Regions from separate parts of the Paenibacillus sp. J31R34 genome, predicted to be linked through region 3. Evidence: riboswitches for the same ligand, from Rfam matches in the RefSeq annotation. Region 3 holds a riboswitch; each other region holds the start of a gene.
What was found. A riboswitch is a leader RNA that binds a small molecule or an ion and turns the genes downstream of it on or off. The one in region 3 is predicted to bind cobalamin.

Region 1 (7,771 bases), on a different contig from region 3:
AGCCCCTTGTATCGATGCATCGTCTTGACGAAGAGCCGCACGGCAATAGCTGCCGTACCCTGCAGCTTTCCTCTAAAACCATGTTGACCGCCCCGTGCGCGCTGCGCGATCAGCATAGCCCCCGCCGTATCCAGCAGCAGAAAGATGAAGCGATACATAATGATCATGAGCTCCAGTACAATTTGCGGCATTTTCAACCGCTTCAGCACCTGCAGCAGCTCGGGAAACGGGGTAGTCAAGGTGATGAAAAACATGCAAGCCAAGCAAGCAAGAATACGCGTGAAAATAGGTCCGGCCAGACCTAAGGATGCTTCCGGCACATACAAGCTGATCGGCTCCCATGAAGCGAGCACCCAGCCTGCTTTCTCAGCTGCCAGGCTTCCTGCTGCGCTGCCACTTTTACTGCTGCTAGTGAATTCAATAAGCAGCGCTGGCAAGCTGAGAACGAACAGCAAGCAAGAGGAGAAAAGCAGCGCCATATAAAGCTTGGCAGGCACTTTCGCGTAGCCAACCGTCCACAGCATAAGCCATCCAAAAATGGCTAGCTGCACGAGCGGATGAGCGAGATAGGCAAGCAGCAGAAGCAGGGCTGCAAGCCCGCATTTCCAAAAGGCGGATAAATCCCGCAGGCGATTGGAATAAGAAATCGTATCAATCCATTTCATCATTGCTGCTTTGTTTTCTCCGACTTCCCTTTAAATAGGCCAATCACATAGCCGATAATGCCAGCGCCTATCGCAGCTTGCAGCGCGAACAGCATGCTTTCTGTTTCTCCCGGCACCTCTGTCAGCGGAGACGCCCAAGGCTCATAATGGGGTGCAATCGTCTGGATCATTTCCTCCGCTGCCCCATCCGCGCCGCCGAACTCGGCGTTAATGAATATTAATGGCGCAACGGCAAGTAAAACAACAATGGCTAAAATCCAAATATTTTTGGCACTGCGGCTCATTATACGCGCTCCCCTTTCATTCTCCGCTTCAAAATAGACAGCTCGTCCGTGTTAAAAGATTGCAGCCAGTTCCAGATCAATACCGTCAGCAAGCCTTCACTAACAGCGAGCGGAATTTGGGTAATCGCAAAAATGCCGCCAAACTTCATAAACGACGCGATAATGCCGCCTTCGACAGCCGGAAAAGCAACTGCGAGCTGAATGGAAGTGACGATATAAGTAGCCAGATCAGCAACAGCAGCAGCTGAAAAAATCGCCAGGCCTTGCTTGCTGCCTGAACGCATCAGCAGCCGATAGACCGCATAGCCCGCAGCGGGACCGGCAACCGCCATTGAAAAAGCATTCGCCCCAAGCGTCGTCAGCCCGCCATGCGCCAGCAGCACCGCCTGAAACAGCAGTACCATTGAACCCAATACGCTCATGGGCAGCGGTCCGAACATAACCGTTCCAAGCCCCGTTCCCGTCGGATGCGAGCTGCTTCCTGTAACGGAAGGAATTTTCAGCGCGGACAGCACGAAGGTGAAGGCAGCTGCCAAGCCCAGCATCAGCTTAAGCTCTGGCGCTTCCTTGGTAATTTTCCGAATAGCACGTACACCTAAGATGAAAAAAGGAATAAAGGCCACCCACCAAAAAATCGCCCAGCCTACAGGCAAAAATCCTTCCATAATGTGCATCGCATAGGCAGCTTGCGGCTCATTCACCAGTAAAAAAAGCGTGAAGCCGATAACCAGCAAAGCGGTGCTTGCTGCTGTCTTTCTTTTTAACTTGACCATTCGTTTCAATACCCTCCCGATTGTTCTATAGTGCCTGCAAGGTGAAACGGCCGAAAGCCGTCCTCTGGCGGCGCGGCTCGTTTCATTCCGAGAAATATAGAGAAAGGATGGAACCATCCTTTCTCTATATTTTGAAAAATAAAAAGACCGCCTCCCCTTCGCTGGGAAAACGGTCATGTGTACGCAGAAATAGACGGTTGCGCCAGCAAATAGACTGGTAGCAATCGCTTTCGTTCGTACACCTATCCTTTCCGCGAAGGCACTGTGGTGCTGGAACGAGGTAGGTCTCCTGGCTAGCAGATCATCATTTTCCTTCGTCTTCCCTGGCTGCCCTAAAGCATAGGCCAAGTGACTCCTGCTGGTGAAGGAAAACTCCCTGATTACAGTGGCGGGACCGCTCGGGATTTGCACCCGATTCCCTGTTACCCTTTGACGTGCGCAAAGGCACCTCGTTCCATGTCAATCCTCTTTATTATTCATTGGTCATTTTGTAGTTTGATCTTATCACAAAAGATTCAGGCTGTCCCCTATAAATGTAAATAGCCGAGCTTCCTGTTAGAAAAAGGACAAAATGACGCCTACGACAAAACCGCATAATGCGCCGTTGACGCGAATCCACTGCAAATCGTTGCCGACCTTTTCCTCCAGCATCGAGACGAGTGCCTTGTCATCCATTCGCTCAAGATTATCTCGAACAAGCGCACCGATGCGATAGTGATTGTTCTCAATAAGTCGAACGAGATATCCGCGAATGCCGTTTTCCCAATTGGCTAGCATCTCTTGTTTGCCGTTCAAATAATCCGTTGCAAAACGGTATCCCTGCACAATCGCGCGCCCACCGCTGCGATGCTGCTCCTCCAGCTTGTCCAGCACAAGCTGCCGCAGCTCCTCCAGACGCAAATGGATGAAACGCTCCGTTTCAACGCTGTTCACACCCTGTTCAATAAGCTGCTTCAGCTTGAGCATTAGCTCTTCGTTATCAGCAAGCTTCTCCGCCTGGGCTCTTACCTCAAGCAGCAGCTTCTGCCGATGCGGGCTTCCAGGATAAGAAAGCTCCTGCATCGTAGAGAGCAGCATGTTCTGAATCAAACCACCGAGCTTCTCCTCGTTCATAAAGCCGACGAAAGCTTGCAGCGCAAAACCCATGAAGCCGCCGACCTTAAGCTCCTCCAGCTTCTTAAAGGCGAGCTTGCCGAGCATTTCCTCGGTTTCACGCTTGCGAATCCAGTGGCCCACATGCTCAAGGCCATAATCCAGCGCCCGTTCATCCCAGCGCTCATGGACGAAACGATCCGCCAGCTTGCGAACGATTGGCGTAAAATCCTGCTTTTTCACATAATCCGCCAAAAAGCCATGCAGCACGCTGCTAATACGCTCCAAAGGCAATCGCTCTACAGCCGACTGGGCAAAATCGACTGCCGACATTCTGAACCTGCGCTTGCCAATCAGCTTGGTCGCTGCCGATGCAGCACCTGCGAACAGTTGAAAGCCCGACAGCTTGCGGGTAATGCTGTCTTTATTCAGCAGCTCATTTTCCATGGCGCTGATGAGCGAGCCCTCGATTTTCCTCCGGTTTTTGAGCAGCAAGGACGTATGCGGAATGGGAATGCCCATCGGATGGCGGAACAGGGCTGTCACCGCAAACCAGTCGGCAATCCCGCCGACCAGACCTGCTTCAAAGCCGCTTTCCAGCAAATGCGTCCATGCGTTATCTGGCAGCCACCATCTCGTCGTAATAAAGCCTGCCCCCATAACGGCAAGCGAAATCCCTGCTATATATCTTGATTTCATCGTTGTCCTCCCTAATCGCGGCACCCCAGCGCCTCCTGTTGCATATTGGCCTATTATACCAGATAATGAGGTGGCAAGCGTAAACGGCTGTGCCTGCCTTCGGCGGCACAAGCTCGTTTCGCGTAGAAATATAAGCGTTATAATAACAGTGAAACTTATTGATCTTATATTTCAAGCGCAAACGGCTGTGCCTGCCTTCGGCAGCACAAGCTCGTTTCGCGTAGAAATATAAACATTATTAATAAGAGTAAACCTTATTGATTTTATATTTCAAGCACAAACGGCGTTGTCGGTTAATGACGACAACTGCTCGTTTTTTTCAACTACACCATTGTTTCGTTACATATAAAGGAGATTACCTGTGTGCTCAGACTAAGAACCATTTTTCTAAAAATGACTCCGCCGCAAATTCTTACGCTCGGCTTTCTCGCGATTATTGCGGCCGGTACTCTATTGCTTTCCCTGCCTCATGCTTCGGCAAATCATCACGCAACGCCGCTCATTGACGCATTGTTCACAGCCACCTCCGCTGTTTGCGTAACGGGGCTTGTCGTCGTCGATACCGGCATCCACTATTCGACCTTTGGCGAGCTCGTTATTCTCGTGCTTATGCAAATTGGCGGGCTTGGCTTTATGACGATGTCTACGCTGTTCGCCCTTGCCCTGCGCAAACGAATATCGCTGCGCGAGCGGCTGCTGCTGCAGGAATCAATGAATCAATCCTCGCTGGAAGGGATCGTCCGCTTCATTCGGCGCGTGCTCATTTATGCTTTTGCGATCGAAGGGGTAGGTGCTCTCGTTCTCGCACTGCGCTGGTCAACGGAAATGCCCTTCGGCAAGGCGCTGTACTTCGGCATTTTTCATAGCGTGTCGATGTTCACCAACGCTGGATTTGATATTATGGGACCGATGAACGGTCCGTTCAGCAGCTTTGTCAATCATGTCAACGATCCAATCATTAATGTGATCGTCATTGCGCTCATTTTTCTCGGCGGTATCGGCTTTATCGTTCTGGCGGAAATGTGGGATTACCCCAAAACGCGCAAGCTATCCTTTCACTCCAAGGTTGTGCTGTATGCGACAGGCATTTTGTTTATTGCAGGTGCTGCCGTTATTTTTATTTTTGAGTTTACGAATACCAAAACACTTGAGCCGCTTAGCATAAGCGGCAAGCTGTACAGCTCATTGTTCCAAAGTATATCACCGCGTTCGGGCGGCGCCAATACGCTTGATATTCCGTCGCTGCGCCATGCAACGCAGTTTCTCATTATTTTGCTCATGTTCATCGGTGCGTCACCAGGCTCTGCGGGCGGCGGCATTAAGGTGACGACGTTTGCGATTCTTATAGGAGCGGTGTTTGCGATGATTCGCGGCCGCGAGGATGTCGTTTTTTTCCGCAGAAGACTGGCGAAGGACCGGGTGTACAAGGCGCTGACGATTACAATTGCTTCGCTGGCGGCGATTATTTTATTTACAATGATTTTATCTACGACCGAGGATGTCGATTTCCTCGTTCTGCTATTTGAAGTGACATCGGCTTTCGGTACGACCGGACTGTCGCTTGGCTTGACGCCGCATTTGACCGTTATTGGAAAAGTTCTGATTATTATTATGATGTTCGCTGGGCGGCTTGGGCCGCTGACGCTGGCGTTTACACTCGTTCCAACGCAGGAGAAGAAGGAGCTGTATCGCTATCCGGAAGGTAAAATTATGATCGGCTAACAACCAGCGAGGCAAAATTATTTTATAAGGAAAGGGCAAGTGATGAGAAAACGGCTCGTTTCGAAAAAAATCAGAACGCTTGTGTTATGCTTTGCAGCAGCTACAGTTGGGTTATTCTGCTGGTTCTCGAGCGAAATATGGATTTTCAGCATGAAGGATGAGGCCAGGCCCGTTGATGCCATCCTTGTGCTCGGCACGGCGGTCTCGGGCGATCAGCCATCGCCCGTGCTGCGGGAGCGTCTGAACCATGCTATAAAGCTGTATGAGCTGGGCTATGCCGAGTATATTATTTTCACCGGAGGACGCGGGTCTGTGGATGAGCTTGCAGAGTCAGAAGTATCACGGAGCTATGCAATTGAAAAAGGCGTGCAGCCTGAGCATACTCTAATTGAAGACCAATCGCAGATTACAGAGGAAAATTTCAAATATGCGTTAGCTGCTGCAGAGCCGTATGCGCTAGAATCCTTTATAATCGTCAGTGATCCGCTGCATATGAAGCGTGCGCTCAAGATGGCAAGCGAGCTGGAAATGACCGCCTACTCCTCCCCAACAACGACTTCCGCATACAGCAGCCTGCGAACCCAGCTTCCCTTTTTCTTCCGTGAGCTGTTTTATTATACAGGCTACCGCATTATATATGCTCTGAGCTAGCTGAATGCTTTCAGCCCTCAGGGTATTTTTTTGCGTCAAAAAAACTAGTATTATACATTTTTGGCATTCGAAATCCGATAAAAAGGATAGGACTATTTTACTAAGATGCTGTGAGGGAGATTGCTGAATGCCTGATAAGTTGAAGAACCTGCTAGAAATCTTTAAGGAATTGTGGTATTTGCCATTCGTGGTTTATTATTTTGGTTTTCTATATGTACAGGGCTCCTTTAGTGGTTTCACAGGAGAATTATTTATTTTCAAAGATTTTTTGACTGTTTATCCTGTTTCCACGAATCTTTATTTAATCAATGGTATTTATATAACACTGGTCTTATCCTTTTCATTTTTATTTATAGCACTATTTTCAACTCAAAAGCGCAGAAAGACAAAATTCACTGGCCCTGCTATTCATCGTTCTAGAAAAAAAATAAGAAAACTGTTTAGCTTTGTACTAAAAAATCGGAGCCATCCGTTCATTCAGATTGTGAATATCATTATTACAACACTTTCCTTCATGCTAGTTGTTTTGTTGCAAAACTTGCTTTTTCATTGGAATCCTTCCGTATCTCTATATACTCAGTATTTAATTTTTTATTTCATTTGTTCTTTTATTTTATATGGCATTTACGCGCTAACAAAATCCATAAAAATGACGATAACTTATAAAGCAACTTACTTTACCCTATTATTTTTCACGATTTCAGTATCTATTTATCTTTTTGGAATACATGCACAATACATCAATCTCACCGAATATCAAAAAAATGAGCGCTCAATCGAAATGTCTAGAGTTACATTTGAAGATAATACATTCGCCTCTTTCATTAAATTAGATATTTCAGCAGATTATTTTATCGGTTTTGACAATATCAATCAACGTACAATTGTACTTCCTAAAGATAAAATTAATAAAATCGAAAATTTTCAAGCTTCTTATGCTGGAAAAAAACAGCTCGCTGAGCCTTCTGCTCTGAACGATGAAGAGGATGCCATTAATAAAACGTTGCAAAGCTATTATGATTTTAGAATCCACTCTCGGGAACGAACGAAAGCCTGTACACAATCATGCGCCTCATTCGACGCCTTTAAAAAGCTGCAATCAAGTGCCTACTTTGGCAAAACCTCGGACTCCGTTCGGTTAAAGTATTTGCAGAACAACCCTTATCGCGATAAGGGTGAGGAAGACTATTTTGGTGTGGACATCTCTTTGCCAGAGCAGATTGAAGGCGAATCGACCTTAAGAGCCGTCTATGTCAAAGAATATTGGAAGGACGACATTTTCTATCTAAAATATACGCTGCAAAATGTCGCTGATTTGGATAAAAACCCGTGGATCATCATTGAAGATGAGGAAGTATTTTTTGACTTTCAATAATGGAGCTCAAAAGGATCAAATATAGCGTGGACGCGCACTGATGATGGCTGTAGCAACAAAAGAATATCAAATAGGCATTTGGCGGACACAGCAGCAGCTATTTGTTGCAAATTGAGGGAACTGAGCAGGTTTGCGGACACAGCAGCAGCTAATCGGCCACTTTATGAACATTTATAGCCAGAAAAACCGTCTTAACGGCTTTCCTGTCCGTTCACCCTCCAAAATCGCCTAAAATGAGCAAATAGCTGCTGCTGGGTCCGCCTAGACTAAAGGTAAACGGCTTTCGCCGTCCTCTGGCGGCAAAGCTACCATTTCGAGAGTGAAATATAAGCCCATTTATAAGGGTGATACTTATTACTTATTATTTCTTATATTTCAAAAAGGCTGCCGTTAGTCATTCATCTTGCTCATGACTAGCGACTGCCTTTTTCATCAATCCAAGCTATCTATAAAATTACTGCCGGCTCGTCCTATTGTCATCACTAGGCGACAACCGGATATGAAACGTGC
Region 2 (7,771 bases), on a different contig from region 3:
AATACCGCTTATGAGGATATTTCTTATGGGCTGCGCAATGCGGGGCTTCATGAAGAGGAAATTAACAGGCGTACGGGGCGTATCATCCAGCAGCTGAACTTGCAGGAACTGGCGCATAAGCCGCTGCATCATCTCAGCCTGGGGCAAAAGAAGCGTGTCGCTCTTGCCGGCGTGCTGGCGCTGGAGCCGGAGCTGGTACTGCTTGATGAGCCGGCTGCTTATCTCGATCCGATATCGGAGCAGCGGCTGATGGCTGAGCTGGACCGCATTCATGCGAGCGGCATAACTCCGGTTATGGCCACGCATGACATGAATATGGCCTATGCTTGGGCGGACTGGATTTTTATTATGAATGAGGGCCGCTGTATATTGGAGGGTACGCCGGAGACGGTATTTCGCGAAGGCGAGCGTCTCAGAAGCCTTGGACTCACGCTGCCAATGGTGCTGGAAGCATGGGAGGCTCTGCCGTCCAAGCTGAGGGGAACACAGCCGCCGCCGCGCACGCTCGAACAATTTAAAGCGGCTGTAAAATCTTTTGTTGTATAAAAACACGAAAGTGTGTATAGTTATACATGTTGCTTGAAATAGTAGGAAAGGATATGATTTTTCCATCCTTTCTCTATATTTCTCGGACTGAAACGAGCTGCGCCGCCAAAGGACGCGACAACCGTTTCACCTTGTATAAATAAAGATTGACCAACTAAATAGCGAGGAATAAGGTGCTCTTGCGTAACGTCTTGAGCTTAAAAGGGAAGTCCGGTGCAACACCGGCGCGGTCCCGCCACTGTAACAGCGGAGTTCTGCACAATAAAGCCACTGGCATGATGCCGGGAAGGCGAGCGCAGCGATGATGATGCTGGAGCCAGGAGACCTGCCTTATTCTATACACTGCATTACCTACGGGAGATAGGGAGGTGTTAAAGATGGCAGCCATCGTTTGTTGAAACGAGGGGCGTCTTTACCCACATTTCTGTACAGGGTAGGACGTCCCTTTTTGTATTTAATCGTTTCTGGCTGGCAGCAAATCGGATGTATAGGGAAAGGCCGCCGCGAAGAAATTCGCTCGCAATGCCATAAGTATATATCTGAGTTTGTTGATGAAATAACAAAGAATTATAACTTCCATCCACTAGGGTGAATAATGAAAAACAGGAGGCAATAAAAATGAGTCAAGTAAAAAGCAGCAGTTTGGGATATCCGCGTATCGGTGAAAACAGAGAATGGAAAAAAGCGCTGGAGGCGTTCTGGAGCGGCAAGCTTGCGGAAGCGGATTTCTTGAAGCAGCTGGAGACGATTCGTCTAAACCATCTGCAATTGCAAAAACAGGCCGGAATTGATCTCATTCCGGTAAATGATTTTTCGTATTATGACCATATCCTTGATACAGCGGCTATGTTTGGCGTCGTGCCTGAGCGCTTTGGTTACACAGGCGGCCCTGTATCGGTAACGACCTATTACGCCATGGCGAGAGGCAATAAAACGGCGTCGGCATCCGAGATGACGAAATGGTTCAATACGAACTATCACTACATTGTTCCTGAGCTGAAGGGCATTACGCCGGCTCTGACCGAGAACCGTCCATTGATCGCTTACCGCGAGGCAAAGGAAAAGCTGGGCATCGAAGGCAAACCAGTCATTGTTGGACCTTATACATTCCTCAAGCTTTCTAAAGGTTATGCCGCTTCTGAGCTTGCTACGGTTGCTGCCCAGTATGTGCCGCTGTATGCACAGGTGCTGCGCGAGCTGGAGCAAGAAGGCGTGCAATGGGTACAAATTGACGAGCCTTCGCTCGTAACAGATGTTTCTGATGCAGATTTGGCGCTTGTTCAAAGCATTTATGCACAGCTTCATGAAGCGGCACCTAAGCTCAATTTGCTGCTGCAAACGTATTTCGAATCGGTTCAGCATTTTGCTGCAATCGCGGCTTTGCCTGTACAGGGCTTAGGCCTGGACTTCACAGCCGGCGCTGAAAAGAACCTGCAGCAGCTTGAGTCGATCGGCTTCCCGCAGGATAAAGTTCTGGGTGCAGGTGTAATTGATGGCCGCAACATTTGGCGGGCGGATCTTCAGGAGCGCAAAGCGCTGCTTGCCCGCATTGCTAAAGTCGTGCCAAACGACCGCCTAATTGTAAGCTCCTCTTGCAGCCTGCTGCATGTACCTGTATCGGCGGCTCTTGAAACGGCACTGCCAGCAGAGCTTGCAGGCGCACTGGCGTATGCCAATGAGAAGCTGGAGGAAATTGCCGTTCTTGCAACTGCGCTGAATGAAGGAGAAGCAGCGGTAAAAGAGGCGTTTGATCGCAATGCAGCCGCTTTGGCTGCACTTGCCGCATCGCCGTCCCGTGGCCGTGCAAGCGTTCATGCCGCTGTAGCGAGCATCGATGCACAGCCGTCGGAGCGCAAAGCGGTATTTGCAGAGCGCCAAGTGAGCCAGAAGGAACGCTGGCAGCTGCCTTTCCTGCCGACAACGACAATCGGCAGCTTCCCGCAAACGGCGGAAGTACGCCAAGCAAGGCAGCAATGGCGCCGTGGTGATTTGGGCGAGGAGCAGTACCGCGTATTCATTAAGGAGCAGATTCAGCATTGGATCAAGCTGCAGGAAGAGATTGGCCTTGATGTGCTCGTTCATGGGGAATTTGAGCGTACGGATATGGTTGAGTTTTTTGGAGAGAAGCTGGAAGGCTTTGCTTTCACGAAAAATGGCTGGGTGCAATCCTATGGCTCGCGCTGTGTAAAACCACCAGTCATTTACGGCGATGTGCAGTTCAGCAAGCCGATGACTGTCGAAGAAACCGTTTATGCCCAGTCGCTGACTTCTAAGCCGGTGAAAGGCATGCTGACAGGCCCGATTACGATTTTGAACTGGTCGTTTGTCCGCAGCGATTTGACTCGCGAGCAGGTTGCTTACCAAATCGCACTTGCCCTGGCAGAAGAAGTGAAGGCGCTGGAGGAAGCAGGCATTGAAATGATTCAGGTGGATGAGCCTGCCCTTCGCGAAGGCTTGCCGCTTAAACGTGAAGATTGGGAGCAATATTTGAACTGGGCGGTGCTTTCCTTCCGCTTGTCCACTTCTGACGTTAAGGATACGACGCAAATTCACACGCATATGTGCTATTGTGAATTCCATGACATTATTGATTCCATTCGCGCGCTCGATGCCGATGTTATCTCCATTGAAACATCCCGCAGCCACGGCGAGCTGATTCACAGCTTCGAGGAGCACACGTATGAGCTGGGTATTGGCCTTGGCGTATACGACATTCACAGCCCGCGCGTGCCGGAAGTAGAGGAAATGACATCGATGATCAAACGCGCCCTGAACGTGCTTGAGCCAGAATTGTTCTGGATTAACCCGGACTGCGGACTTAAGACTCGTGGTGTAGATGAGACAGTTGCATCGCTGCGCAATATGATTCAAGCGACGGAACAAGTACGGGAGCAACTGGCTAAGTAATGAAGTAATTGTAATGATCAGGACGATTCGTATCGTTGTTCATAGGGTATGAATATTAAAAAAGCTCCGCTTGCGCTGATTGGCGCATGCGGAGCTTTTGCTTTATTTGAAGCGGGGATGGTCAAAGCCGGGGGAGCGGGGACATGGCAGGCAGGAAAACAGGCCAATATAGACAGGTAATGCAATTCTGCCTGCTGCAGCCGCCCGCCTAAATGGTCTCTGCCGCGGGATTCATCAGGCAATAGCCAATGCCCCATACCGTCTGAATCAAGGAGGCAGATTCGGGGTGGACGCGGTTCAGCTTTTCTCTGATCCGCTTTACATGGGTATCAATCGTCCGGTAATCGCCGAGCGATTGATAGCCCCAAATTCGCCGCATTAAATCCTCGCGGGAAATGGGCTGATTGATGTTGGCTGCCATAAACCTGAGCAGCTCATATTCGCGGAACGTCAGCTTTACCTTGCTGTTTCCGGCAATCACTTGCCTCGAATCATAATCGAACACGAGTCCTGGCAGCGTAAGATCAGGTGTCTGCTTGCGCTGCAAGGCGCGATAAGCAAACTCCGAGGTGCGGCGAATGATCGCCTTAATGCGGTACATCAGCTCGCGCGGGCTGAATGGCTTAACGACATAATCGTCGGAGCCCGCTTGGAAGCCGTCGAGCCGGTCATCCTCTTCGCCACAGGCGGAAAGCATAATGACGGGTGTCGATTTTTTCTTCTTGAGCTCGCGGCAAAATTCAAGCCCGTCCATCCCCGGCATATTGCGGTCCAGCAAAATCATTGAATAATTGTATTGCATCGCCTTAAACAAGCCGTTGATGCCGTCGGAGGCTTCTTCGACGATCCAGCCTTCTTTTTTCAAAAATAACTTGAGCAGCTTGCGGATATGCTCCTCATCATCAACAATCAGAATGCTATATGGTTGCTGAAATGCCATGGCTCAACACCTCATCTTTATGTTTAAATTCATTACTGATAACAATTATCATTATCATTGCATGCGACCCCCATTGTTGTCAACTAAAAAACCTCCGTTTCTTGCCACATTAGCCGAAGGGTAGTCGCGAAAAAGACACAATTGCCTATGAGTGCGGATACAGTACGGCTGCTGCTCCCAATCGTCGTCAGGCTGTCCTCTTTCGAGCAGACGGGGAGCAGAGTATAATGGTGAAATGCAGGTTATGGATGAAGGAGAGAGCTCGGTGGCCCCCTTATTAACATTGGATAACGTATCAAAATATAGAAAACATCCCGAATGGATTTTTGAAGGGATTACAGCACAGGTGCAGGCCGGGGAGCGTATTGCGCTGCTGGGCACATCCGGTCAGGGCAAAAGCACGCTGCTGCGAATCGTGTCGCTGCTTGGTGAGCTGGATGCGGGAACGCTATTGCTGAAAGGACGGACAAGCATCGAGTGGAAGCCCGAGGAGTGGCGGCGCATCGTGTGTTACGTTGCTCAGACGCCGGTCATGCTGCCGGGATCGGTCGAGCACAACTTGCGCACGGTAAGCGAGCTGCAAGGGAAGCCGTTCGATGACGCGCTGGCGAGGCGCTGTATGGAAGGCGTCGGCCTTGGGCATATCGAATGGAGCAAAGAGGCGGAAAGCTTGTCTGGCGGGGAAAAACAAAGGACAGCCCTTGCACGGGCATTAGTGCTCCGTTCCCCGCTGCTGCTGCTGGATGAGACGACTTCATCGCTTGATCCGAAGAGCAAGCGGCAGGTAGAGCAGTTTCTAAGCGAATGGTGCTCGAAGGAAGGCACGGCATTCATCTGGATTACTCATGATCTAGAGCAGGCACGGCAAATAAGCGGGCGTATCTGGTTTATGGCGGAGGGCAGGCTGCTGGAGCAAAGCGCTACGGAAGCTTTTTTCACAAATCCCGGGTCAGAGCAGGCGCGCAGCTTTTTACATAGTCAGCATGCGCCGGAGCAGGGGGAAGACCCGCATGAATAATATTGCGCTCGCCTGCACGCTGGTATTTGTCGCCATTACGACATTTATCTCAATGAAGCAAAAGCTCGGCCTGGAGAAGGAGATTATTACAGGTACGCTTCGCTCCGCTGTGCAGCTGCTGTTTATCGGTTTTTTGCTGCATTTTATTTTTGAGACGAATCATCCGATTTTTATTGTGCTTATTATTATTTCAATGATTACGGTTGCGTCATGGAATGCCGGCTCCCGCGCCATGCCGGTTAAGGGTATCCGGCTGCGCATTGCGCTTACATTGGCAGGCACGGAGGCGGTAACGCTCGCCTTGCTGCTCTCGCTTCGCATTATTGAGGCTGAGCCAAGGTATATCATTCCGGTCAGTGGGATGATTATCGGCAGCTCCATGATCGTATGCGGCCTCTATTTAAACCATATGAAACGGGAGCTTGAAGCGTCGCGGGGAGAGATTGAGACGCTGCTGGCGCTTGGAGCGACGGCGAAGCAGGCGATTCGCCAAGCGGTGCGCCGGGCGGTGCGCTCCAGTCTCATTCCCACGCTGGACGGCATGAAGACGGTCGGACTCGTGCAGCTGCCAGGCATGATGACAGGGATGATCGTCGCCGGGGCAGACCCGATTGAGGCGGTCCGCTATCAAATATTGATCGTATTTGCGATGTCGGCTTCGTCGTCGCTGACGTCAATTGTGCTCAGCATGCTGACGATGCGGCTGTGGTTCGCTAAAGATAACGGCAGGCTGCTGTAAGCAGCTTGGAAGGTGTTTACTTAGAGGAGGGACGATGAAGTGGAAAGAAGGGGTATTTTTCAGGGGCAATTAATGCAGGCCGAGCAGTATCCGCGAGTGGTAGCCTATTATTTTAAGGAATGGAATGGCTTCGAAATGGCTTACCATCAGCATAGCGCTGTTGAAATTATGTATGTCATATCAGGCGATTGCACGGTAGAGCTGCCGAATAAATCCATCCCAATGGAAAAAGGGCATTTCATCGTCATCGACTCGATGGTCGCTCACCGTCTTCACGTTGCGGAGGGCACCGCATGCCGGATGCTCAATGTTGAATTTATTTTTAGCCATACTGGTGTGGGACTTCCTTCCCTTAAACGGCTGGCGGAGACAGATCGTGCGCTTGCGGCGCTGTTCGCCGTGCAGCACGATTATTTGCTGCTTTACGATCCGAGCGATGTGTATCAAATGTTGAAGGCACTCGTGCTGGAGCTGGACGGCAAGCGGCGCGCGGAGCAGCTTCTCACTGCACTTCAACTGACGCAGCTGCTCGTTCAAATTGGCAGGCTTGCACAGGAGGCCTCCAGCCAGTCGCATGATGCATCGGAGTTTTATGTGGGCGAGAGCATCGCTTTTATTCAGCAAAATTATGACCGTGACATTCAGGTCAAGGATATTGCGGCGGCGGTGAGGCTGCACCCGGGGTATTTCCACCGCATATTTAAAGCGGGAACGGGCTGCTCGGTTATGGACTACGTCATGCGCTTTCGGATGGAGAAGGGGCGAATGCTGCTGGAGCAGACCGATATTCCGGTCAGCGATATTTGCCATTATGTCGGCGTGAACAGCAGCCAATATTTCAGTACCCTTTTCAAAAAATATACGAACGAAACGCCGCTGGCCTATCGCCGCGCGGTGCGTAAGGAAGTGGAGCGCTAGTCAATCGTTCAACTTATAAAGTTAGAATTTTATACAAAGAAGCAAAATAGAAGTTACAATTGTGCAAACGCCTCCACGCTGCCGGTGCTACAATTAGCGTATTGTTCACTACTATATTGCGAGCCATTGGAGGCGTAAATCAATGTCATTTAAAGTTGCGTTTATTGGAGCAGGAAGTATTGGTTTTACTAGGGGATTGCTGCGTGATTTGCTGACCGTTCCAGAGTTTAATAACATCAAAGTCGCTTTTCAGGATATTAATCCGCAAAATCTCGACATGGTTACCCAGCTATGCCAACGGGATATTAATGAGAACGGCCTAGCAATTGAAATTGAGCCTACGACCGATCGCCGGGAAGCGCTAAAGGATGCACGTTACATTTTTGTAACGATTCGCGTCGGTGGTTTGGAAGCTTTTCAGACCGATGTAGACATCCCGCTCAAATACGGCATAGACCAATGTGTGGGCGATACTATTTGTGCAGGCGGCATTATGTATGGGCAGCGGGGCATCGCCGAAATGATGAATATTTGCAAGGATATCCGCGAGGTGGCGGAGCCGAACTGCCTGCTGATGAATTATGCGAACCCCATGGCGATGCTTACATGGGCATGCAATAAATATGGCGGTGTACGGACGATTGGCTTATGTCATGGTGTTCAGGGCGGACATGCGCAAATTTCCGAAGTATTTGGCCTTCCG
Region 3 (7,771 bases):
CAGCGATAGCGGCTCATTGCGGTATACATCCACCATCATGGACTGGACGGAATCATATTTGCGGGTCATATAGCTGTTTACGCTATCCATCGCTTTTTTCTGATTTTCCAGCTCATTGCGAACGATCGATTGCGACATAAAATCATACATAAAATAAGCAAAGGTGACGATTGTGCCCGTCGTAATCAATACGAACAGCAAAATCATTTTCATAAAGAGATTATTTCGGACGTATTGATCGTACAGCCGCTGCAGCTTCATGGAAGGCTCCTTTCTTGCGCAGCACTTAGGAGCCTGCACATGCATTATAAGTTATTACTATACTCTGAGTGGCAAGGCATCGACAAGTACTGGGATGCAAAAGGGAATAGATGAATTTGCGTAAAACAAAAAGCAGCAGATGCTAGCGATATCCGCTTTCATGCTGCTGCTCTATCAAGGCATGCTCTTATGTACAGTGCGTAATGTCCGGTAAGGTCCGGTACGCTATGTATCCCAGGAAATCAGGGCCACATTATGAACTGCCCCGCTTTTGCGCTGCACAGCAAAAGTGTCCATTTGATGGGAAATCGCCATTTCCTGCAAAATGTCGCAAATCACCTGTGCGCGGCTGCGTTCCAGCTGCTTTCCGCCATGCATAGCCCGCAGCGGATGGGCAAAAGGCACCCCGATCGACTGTACAAGATAGACGCGCCTGCCGGCAGCATGGCTCATCTGGGCAAGGCTCTCCTTCATGTCGCGAATCCGGTAAAATGCATTGGCGCTGAACAGCACATCACAAGTGAGCCCCGATGCCTCTTCCCACTTCGTTCGTATCGCCTCCGGCACGGCTTGAGCCAAACCAGACTGCTCCCAATTTTTTGCTAGTATTGCATACATCGCCGCCGAAGGCTCCACGACGGTAAGCTTGCCGACATGTGGAGCAAGCAGCTGCGTAAATCCGCCTGTGCCAGGCCCCACTTCAATGAGTTCATCGTCGGCCCGTAAGCTTGCGATAACGCTGCCCATCAGTTCCGCCGTATACGGCGCAAGCGGATTGCGTTCATCATAGACAGGCGCATGCTGCTGCCAGTAGCTTTCCTCCTCGGCATCGTTGCTGACGCGGGAGTCGCTTTGGGCTGCCTGTTCCCAAGCCAGCGTCCAGTAGGCAGCTGGCGTCAAGCCGACTTCGCTGTACCATTTCATCATTTAATACATGCTCCTTTTCTTTTGCAGAGTCTGGCTTAAGCTGTATTACCTACCGCTTGAAGGCTTGAAAAGCATTCACCAGCTGCTGTGTATAAGGATGCTGCGGGCGCTCCATTATACACTCGCTCTCGTCAAGCTCAACGATACGTCCCTCTTTCATAACCCCGATTCGATCGCACATATGCCGCACCAGCTCCAAATCATGCGAAATAAACAAATAAGTCAGCCCAAATTCCTTGCGAATGCGCTGGAGCAGCTGGATGACCTGCGCCTGTACAGAAACGTCAAGCATCGACGTAGGCTCATCCAGTACAAGAAACTTTGGGTCCAGCATCAAGGCTCGAGCAATGACGATTCGCTGTATTTGGCCGCCGCTTACCTGATGTGGATACCGCGTCAGCACCTCCGCCCTCAGCCCGACAACGTCTATTAGCTCAAGTGCCTTTTCCATGGCTGCTGCCTTATTCATTAGTCGATGCAGCAGCACCGGCTCAAGCAGACTATCCAGCAGCGTCCGCCGAGGATTAAGCGCGGAGTGCGGATGCTGAAACATGATTTGCAGCTCCCGGCGCAGCGGCCTCATCTGCTTCATGGAATACCCGCTAATATCGGTTCCTTTATATAAAATACGGCCGCCATCAGCCGAAATCAGCTTTAGCAGCAGACGCGCAAGTGTCGACTTGCCGCTGCCGCTCTCCCCGACCAGCCCCAGCGACTCACCTTCAGCAATTTGAAAGGTTGCTGGCTCCACCGCCTGATGGCCTCTGCCTGTTAGCCAGTTGCTCCGATAGCGTTTGTGCAGCTCAATCATTTCAAGCATAAAGAAAACACCTCGCTTTGTGCTGGGAGACTGCTTGCGGGACGGCTGTAGGCAAGGCAGCTGTAGGCTGGGCGGCTGCTTGCTGACCCTCAGCCATGCCGCCTACTTGGTCAACTGGCTTATTCGTTATGTTGGTGTGAGCTGCCTTGTAAAAATCAGGCTGCTCGGCTTCGCAGCGTGGCATCGCTGAAGCACAGCGATCATAAAACTTGCAGCCAGCAGGCCTATCCGTCAAGCTCGGCGCTGTTCCAGCTATCGGAATCATGCCTCTGCTAGGCATCGATGCGATTAATCCGCGCGTATAAGGATGCATCGGCTGTGCAAACAGCTCCTTCGCTGGCCCCTGCTCAATGATTTGACCGGCATACATGACGCCCACTTCGTCGCAAAGCACCCGCGCTACATCCAGATCATGCGTGATGAGCAGCAGCGCCGCGCCTGTGCGCCGTGCCATATTTGCCAGCATTTCCGTCACCTGGATGCGGATTAGAGCATCGAGCCCTTTCGTCGGCTCATCGGCAATAAGCAATGACGGGCTTCCGGCAAGTCCCATTGCCGCCAGCACACGCTGCTTCATTCCGCCGCTTAGCTGAAAGGGGTAGCGCCGCAGCTGCTGCTCCGCATCCGGCATATTCATCGCATGCAGCAAACCAGCCGCCTCAGCGTTGACCTGCTTGTTCCCCGCTCTCCCGCCATAAGTGCGAATCGCCTCGCGAAGCTGGCTGCCAAGCGTCAGAACTGGATTGAGAGAGCTTGCAGGATTTTGCGGAATGAGGGCGATTTCCCTTCCCCGTATTTGCCTCATTTCTTTTGGGCTCAGCTGCAGCAAATCTCGGCCTTTATACAGAATGCTTCCACTGACGGAAGCATGTGCGGGAATCAGCCTCACCAGTGATAGACCTAGCACCGACTTGCCGCTGCCCGTCTCGCCAATCAGTCCAAAAATGCGGCCCCGCTTCAGCTCAAGCGTTGCCCCTTCAACCGCCTGCACAAGCCCTTCCCTTGTCTGAAAGGAAGCATTAAGCTGCTTGATTACCATAAGCGTATCGGTCAACATCATTCCTCCTACAGCAGTGAATGCTCTTTCTCCGTCCGTGTATCCAGCTTATCGCGAAGACCATCACCCAGCCAATTGATGCATAGGGATACAGCGGCTATACAGAGTCCGGGTGCGAACATTAGATGTGGATAGCTGCGAAAATATGGCCGGGCATCGTTCACCATCACTCCCCAATCTGCCGCTGGCGGCTGCAAGCCTAGACCGAGAAAGCTAAGCGAGGCGATAGATAGAATCACTCGCCCAATCCGAATCGTGAACAATACAATAAGCGGCCCCAATAAATTCGGAAGCATATGCTTGCTGATTATGTACGCATGGCCCGCCCCTAAAGCACGGATGCCTTCCACGTAGCTTTCTTCGCGTATTTTCATAACCTCGCCGCGCACGACCCGGGAAAAATCTGCCCATGAGGTGAAGAGAAGCGCGATAAACAGGCTTTTCACACCGGGACCGAGCGTACCTGCAATGGCCAGCATAAGCGCAAGACCCGGCAGTCCTTGAAAAATGCTAACCACAATTTGTATGGCTTCATCGATCCAACCGCCAGCATAACCGCTTATGGTTCCGAGCAGCAGGCCGACTAGCATTGTAGCGAGCGTAACAGCTACCGCCAGCAAGATCGACACCCTTCCGCCATATAAAATGCGGCTCAGCACATCCCGACCCAGCGTGTCTGTTCCTAGCCAATGTGCAGCGGATAACGGTGTAAGCCTTTCCGCCATATTAATCTGATTCGGGTCATAGGGAGCAAGCAGCGGTGCCAGCAAGCTGGCAATCAGAAAAAAGGCAAGCACGCCTGCAGCCAACCTATAGGATATCTTCATCGAAGCTTCCCTCCCAGCCTGATTTGCGGATGAGCAAGCCCATAGCATAAATCCGTTGCCAAATTGAACAGGACGTAAATGAGACCGGTAAATACGACATAGCCCTGAATGACCGGATAATCTCTGCGAAAAATACCGTCCATCGCAAAGCGTCCGATGCCTGGCACCGCGAAAATAACTTCCACGATGACGGAGCCGCCAACAATCGCTCCAAAATAGCTGCCGATGACCGTGAGCAGCGGAATACAAGCATTGCGCAGCGCATGCCGAAGCACAATGAAGCTCTCACGCAGCCCCTTAGCCCGGGCCGTCAGCATATAATCTTTATTCAGCTCCTCCAGCAGCGCCGCACGCGTTAGCCGCATCAATATGGCGCCTGTACCGGAAGCAAGCACCGCGGCTGGCATAAGCAGATGCTTCCATGTCCCATAGCCGCTGGTTGGGAGCAACTGCAGCTTCTCCGACCATAAGGCCATGAGCATGATCGCCAGCCAAAATCCGGGAATGGAAACCAAAATCAGCGCAAGCGCCCTGCCGATATGATCAAACAGCCGATTGCGCCGAATCGCCATGAGCATGCCGCATGGCACGCCAAGCAGAATGGCGAACAATACAGCTAACAAAGATAGGCTTAAGGTTGCAGGAAGGCGGCGCAGCAGCTCGCCGCTAACCGATTCCTTCGTCATATATGACGTTCCCAAATCACCTTGTACCGCCTTTGATAACCAATGTCCATATTGAACGAGCAGCGGATCATTCAGCCCCATCTCTTCCCGTTTCAAAGCAATTTGCTCTTCGGTCGGCTGGCTGAAGCCGTTCATGCTGAGCAGCTCGACAGCCGGATCACCCGGAGAGGCGACGCTTAATGCAAAGGCTATAAACGTAATGCCGATCAGGACGGGAACAGCCGCCGCCAACCTCCGAATGAAATAGGCCATCTTATTGTACCCGCTCCAGCTGCGGCAGCGTTGTACCATACACAAGTGCCCCGTATCCGGTAATTTCTTTGCTGAACGCAATTAAGCTCGCATCATTAAACAGCGGAATCGTCGGCAAATCCTCGGCTGCAATATCCTGCAGCTCGTTATAAATCGCAGCGCGATCATCCATATTCAGCGTCGTCTTCACCTGATTCAACAGCTCATCCACACGGGCATTGCTGTAACCGAGCGTATAGCTTTTATTGCTTGAGCCTTCGCTAGCCATATAATTGTTTAAAATCGAATAAGGATCGCCGTTCGGCAGCCCCTGAATGGCCAAAGCCAAATCGAAGTTTCCTTGTGCCTGTGCTTCCTTGTAAGCTGCGCCATCCAATATTTGAATCGTAACGTCCAGCTGCAATTGTTGAAGCACAGCCTGAAGCAGCTCGGCCTGCGCTTTATACGGATAACGGTCAAGCCCATAGGTTGGCACAATTAGCGTAACCGCCTGCCTGCTATCGCCAAGCACCTCATGCGCCAGAGCAATTGCCTTTTCCGAATCATGAATGGCAGGAATGTCCTTGTAAAACGGCGAGGTCGAATTTAGAATGTTGGCTGTAGCGGTCGGATAACCCAAATACAGCTCCTTCACCAGCTGCTCGCGGTCAATGATCAGGCTCAGCGCCTGACGCATTTTCACATCATTGAAGGGCGCTTTGGCACCGTTCGGATGCAGATAGTGAGAAATCGTCGATTTTGCCGTCGAAACAGCAAAGCGGTCATCCTTCAGCAGCTCCTCGGCAAGGGCAGGAGGAATAGCTCCCAAATCCATGACGCCCAAAATCTCGCCAGATTTCAGGGCAGCCAGCCTTGTATCAGGATCCGGTATGACGCGGACGCGGATTTTTTGAGCTTTTGCTTTTTCGCCATAATAGCCGTCGTAAGCTTCTAGTAGAGAAAATTGATCCTTCTCATGCTGCACAAGCTTGAAAGGCCCTGTCCCTTGCGGCAGGCCGTTGAAATCGCCGTTGTCGTCAAAATTATTCGGGCTGTACATCGGACTTGAGAAGTTGATCATTGAATACAGCAGCGTCGGCTGCGGATTTTCGAAAACAAGCTTAATCGTGCTATCATCAACCTTCACGACTTCCTGAAGGCTTGGGTATGAATTGTTGATGTCGAGCGTATAGAACGGCGAGCTTTTCGGGCTCACCTGCTTGTAACGGGCAAAATTTGCAAGCGCCGCGTCCGCGTTGAATGGCGCACCATCGTGGAACGTCACGCCTTTGCGCAGCATGAAGGTCCATTCCTTGCCATCAGCGGACATTTCCCACGCTTCCGCCAGCTTTGGAGCAGGCTTTCCATCCTCAGAAGCAGCAATTAGCGGCTCCCATACGTATAGAATAGTGCTCGTGTAATAAGCATCTTGTGGTCCTGGTGCTAAATCCCGCGGCGCAGCCAGCACGATTTCTTCAGAAGCAGCATCCGCAGCGGCGGAAGGAGCAGCAGACTGCTGCGACAGCCCATTATTGCTGCTCGGTTCATTGGAGCCATTGGCACCACTGCAGCCCATCAGCGCCAGCAGCAAGCAGAGGCTGAATAAAACACCCATTCTTTTTTTATTTCTTGCCGTTTGTGTACGTTTCATCTTCTCTATTTCCTCTCCCTCTAGTAAAATCATCTTCCTGTAAAAATCCGCAAAAAAAAGACAGCTCTGCCTCCAGTCATAGGAAGGATAGAGCTGCCTGTTATTGTTATTTTCCATCATAGCAAATAAGCATGCGCGCTAACACTTCCCTATTCTCCGTAGGTTACAGCAGTGTTGTCAGAACAGGCAGGTCTCCTGGCTACCGGAAATAATGCTGCAAGCTGCCTTCCCATTCTCGCTAAGCGAGATCAGTGGCCTTGTAGCTTCAGCTAATCCGTAACAGTGGCGGGACCGCGTCGGTTTTGCACCGAACTTCCCTTTTAAGCTCCAGCCGCAGCTGTCGCACCTTATTCCCACAATTTTTCAGTTGTTTGCAAATCTGGTTGATTATATACCAGCCCTTTCATTTAAGCAACCTTTCCACTCCGCTTTCCTTTGTTTATTTTCTGATATAAAATAAAGTAGATAGCATTTCGTAACTGGAGGGAACGACTGATGAAACCACAATTTCAGCCTTTATTTGAACCATTCACTTTCACGAATGGCATGTCTGTACATAATCGTATTGTAATGGCGCCAATGACAACCTGCTCGTCCAATCCGGACGGTACAGTGCCTGATGAGGAGCTCGCCTACTACAGCCGTCGCAGTGCGGGGCCCGGCATCGTCGTTACAGCATGCGTCTACGTAAGCCGCAACGGCAAAGGCTTCCCGGGCGAATTTGGCGCGGATACCGACGAAATGATCCCAAGCCTCAAGCGTCTGGCTGATGCGATTAAAAGCCGCGGCGCGAAGGCGATTTTGCAAATTTTTCATGGCGGAAGATCCTGCTTTCCTGGCCTAGTGCCGAATGATGATTTGGTGAGCGCCAGCAGCATTGCCCAGCAAGAAGGCGGTATTGTACCACGCGAGCTAACCGAGGATGAAATCAAAGCGATTATCGCCGACTTTGGCGAAGCGACCCGCCGAGCAATTGAGGCTGGTTTTGACGGCGTAGAAATTCACGGTGCCAACGGCTATCTGCTGCAGCAATTCTACTCCCCTGCTTCCAATGTACGTACCGACGATTGGGGCGGCTCGCTCCATAAACGGATGGCTTTCCCGCTCTACGTCGTTGAAGCCGTTCAGAAAGCCGCAGCTATAGCGCCACAGCCATTTCTGGTGGGCTATCGCTTCTCGCCTGAGGAGCCTGAAGAGGAAGGCTTGACAATGGAGCATTCGTACCATCTGGTTAACGCTCTAATCGAGCAGAAGCTGGATTATTTGCATGTGTCGCTTAATGATTTCTGGTCGAAGCCGCGCAGAGGTGAA

Region 1: it holds a riboswitch for cobalamin, as region 3 does, so the genes downstream of both, AC50YG_RS16745 (energy-coupling factor ABC transporter permease) here and AC50YG_RS09870 (ABC transporter substrate-binding protein) in region 3, are expected to answer to the same signal.
Region 2: it holds a riboswitch for cobalamin, as region 3 does, so the genes downstream of both, metE (5-methyltetrahydropteroyltriglutamate--homocysteine S-methyltransferase) here and AC50YG_RS09870 (ABC transporter substrate-binding protein) in region 3, are expected to answer to the same signal.

Annotation. Positions count from the first base shown of each region.
Region 1 covers NZ_JBXENU010000005.1:396,030-403,800, reverse strand. The annotation lists gene cbiQ (cobalt ECF transporter T component CbiQ) at 1-668, opposite strand, end outside; gene AC50YG_RS16750 (energy-coupling factor ABC transporter substrate-binding protein) at 665-949, opposite strand; gene AC50YG_RS16745 (energy-coupling factor ABC transporter permease) at 949-1,722, opposite strand; cobalamin riboswitch at 1,985-2,189, opposite strand; gene AC50YG_RS16740 (DUF445 domain-containing protein) at 2,278-3,513, opposite strand; gene AC50YG_RS16735 (TrkH family potassium uptake protein) at 3,907-5,235, shown strand; gene AC50YG_RS16730 (YdcF family protein) at 5,278-5,886, shown strand; gene AC50YG_RS16725 (hypothetical protein) at 6,014-7,261, shown strand; gene AC50YG_RS16720 (hypothetical protein) at 7,716-7,771, opposite strand, start outside.
Region 2 covers NZ_JBXENU010000005.1:404,265-412,035, forward strand. The annotation lists gene AC50YG_RS16760 (energy-coupling factor ABC transporter ATP-binding protein) at 1-546, shown strand, start outside; cobalamin riboswitch at 701-893, shown strand; gene metE (5-methyltetrahydropteroyltriglutamate--homocysteine S-methyltransferase) at 1,165-3,453, shown strand; gene AC50YG_RS16770 (hypothetical protein) at 3,502-3,633, shown strand; gene AC50YG_RS16775 (response regulator transcription factor) at 3,662-4,393, opposite strand; gene AC50YG_RS16780 (ABC transporter ATP-binding protein) at 4,659-5,411, shown strand; gene AC50YG_RS16785 (ABC transporter permease) at 5,404-6,150, shown strand; gene AC50YG_RS16790 (AraC family transcriptional regulator) at 6,190-7,068, shown strand; gene AC50YG_RS16795 (alpha-glucosidase/alpha-galactosidase) at 7,211-7,771, shown strand, end outside.
Region 3 covers NZ_JBXENU010000003.1:109,687-117,457, reverse strand. The annotation lists gene AC50YG_RS09900 (sensor histidine kinase) at 1-261, opposite strand, end outside; gene AC50YG_RS09895 (class I SAM-dependent methyltransferase) at 487-1,188, opposite strand; gene AC50YG_RS09890 (ATP-binding cassette domain-containing protein) at 1,238-2,008, opposite strand; gene AC50YG_RS09885 (ABC transporter ATP-binding protein) at 2,001-3,065, opposite strand; gene AC50YG_RS09880 (ABC transporter permease) at 3,074-3,892, opposite strand; gene nikB (nickel ABC transporter permease) at 3,889-4,830, opposite strand; gene AC50YG_RS09870 (ABC transporter substrate-binding protein) at 4,832-6,460, opposite strand; cobalamin riboswitch at 6,629-6,826, opposite strand; gene AC50YG_RS09865 (NADH-dependent flavin oxidoreductase) at 6,956-7,771, shown strand, end outside.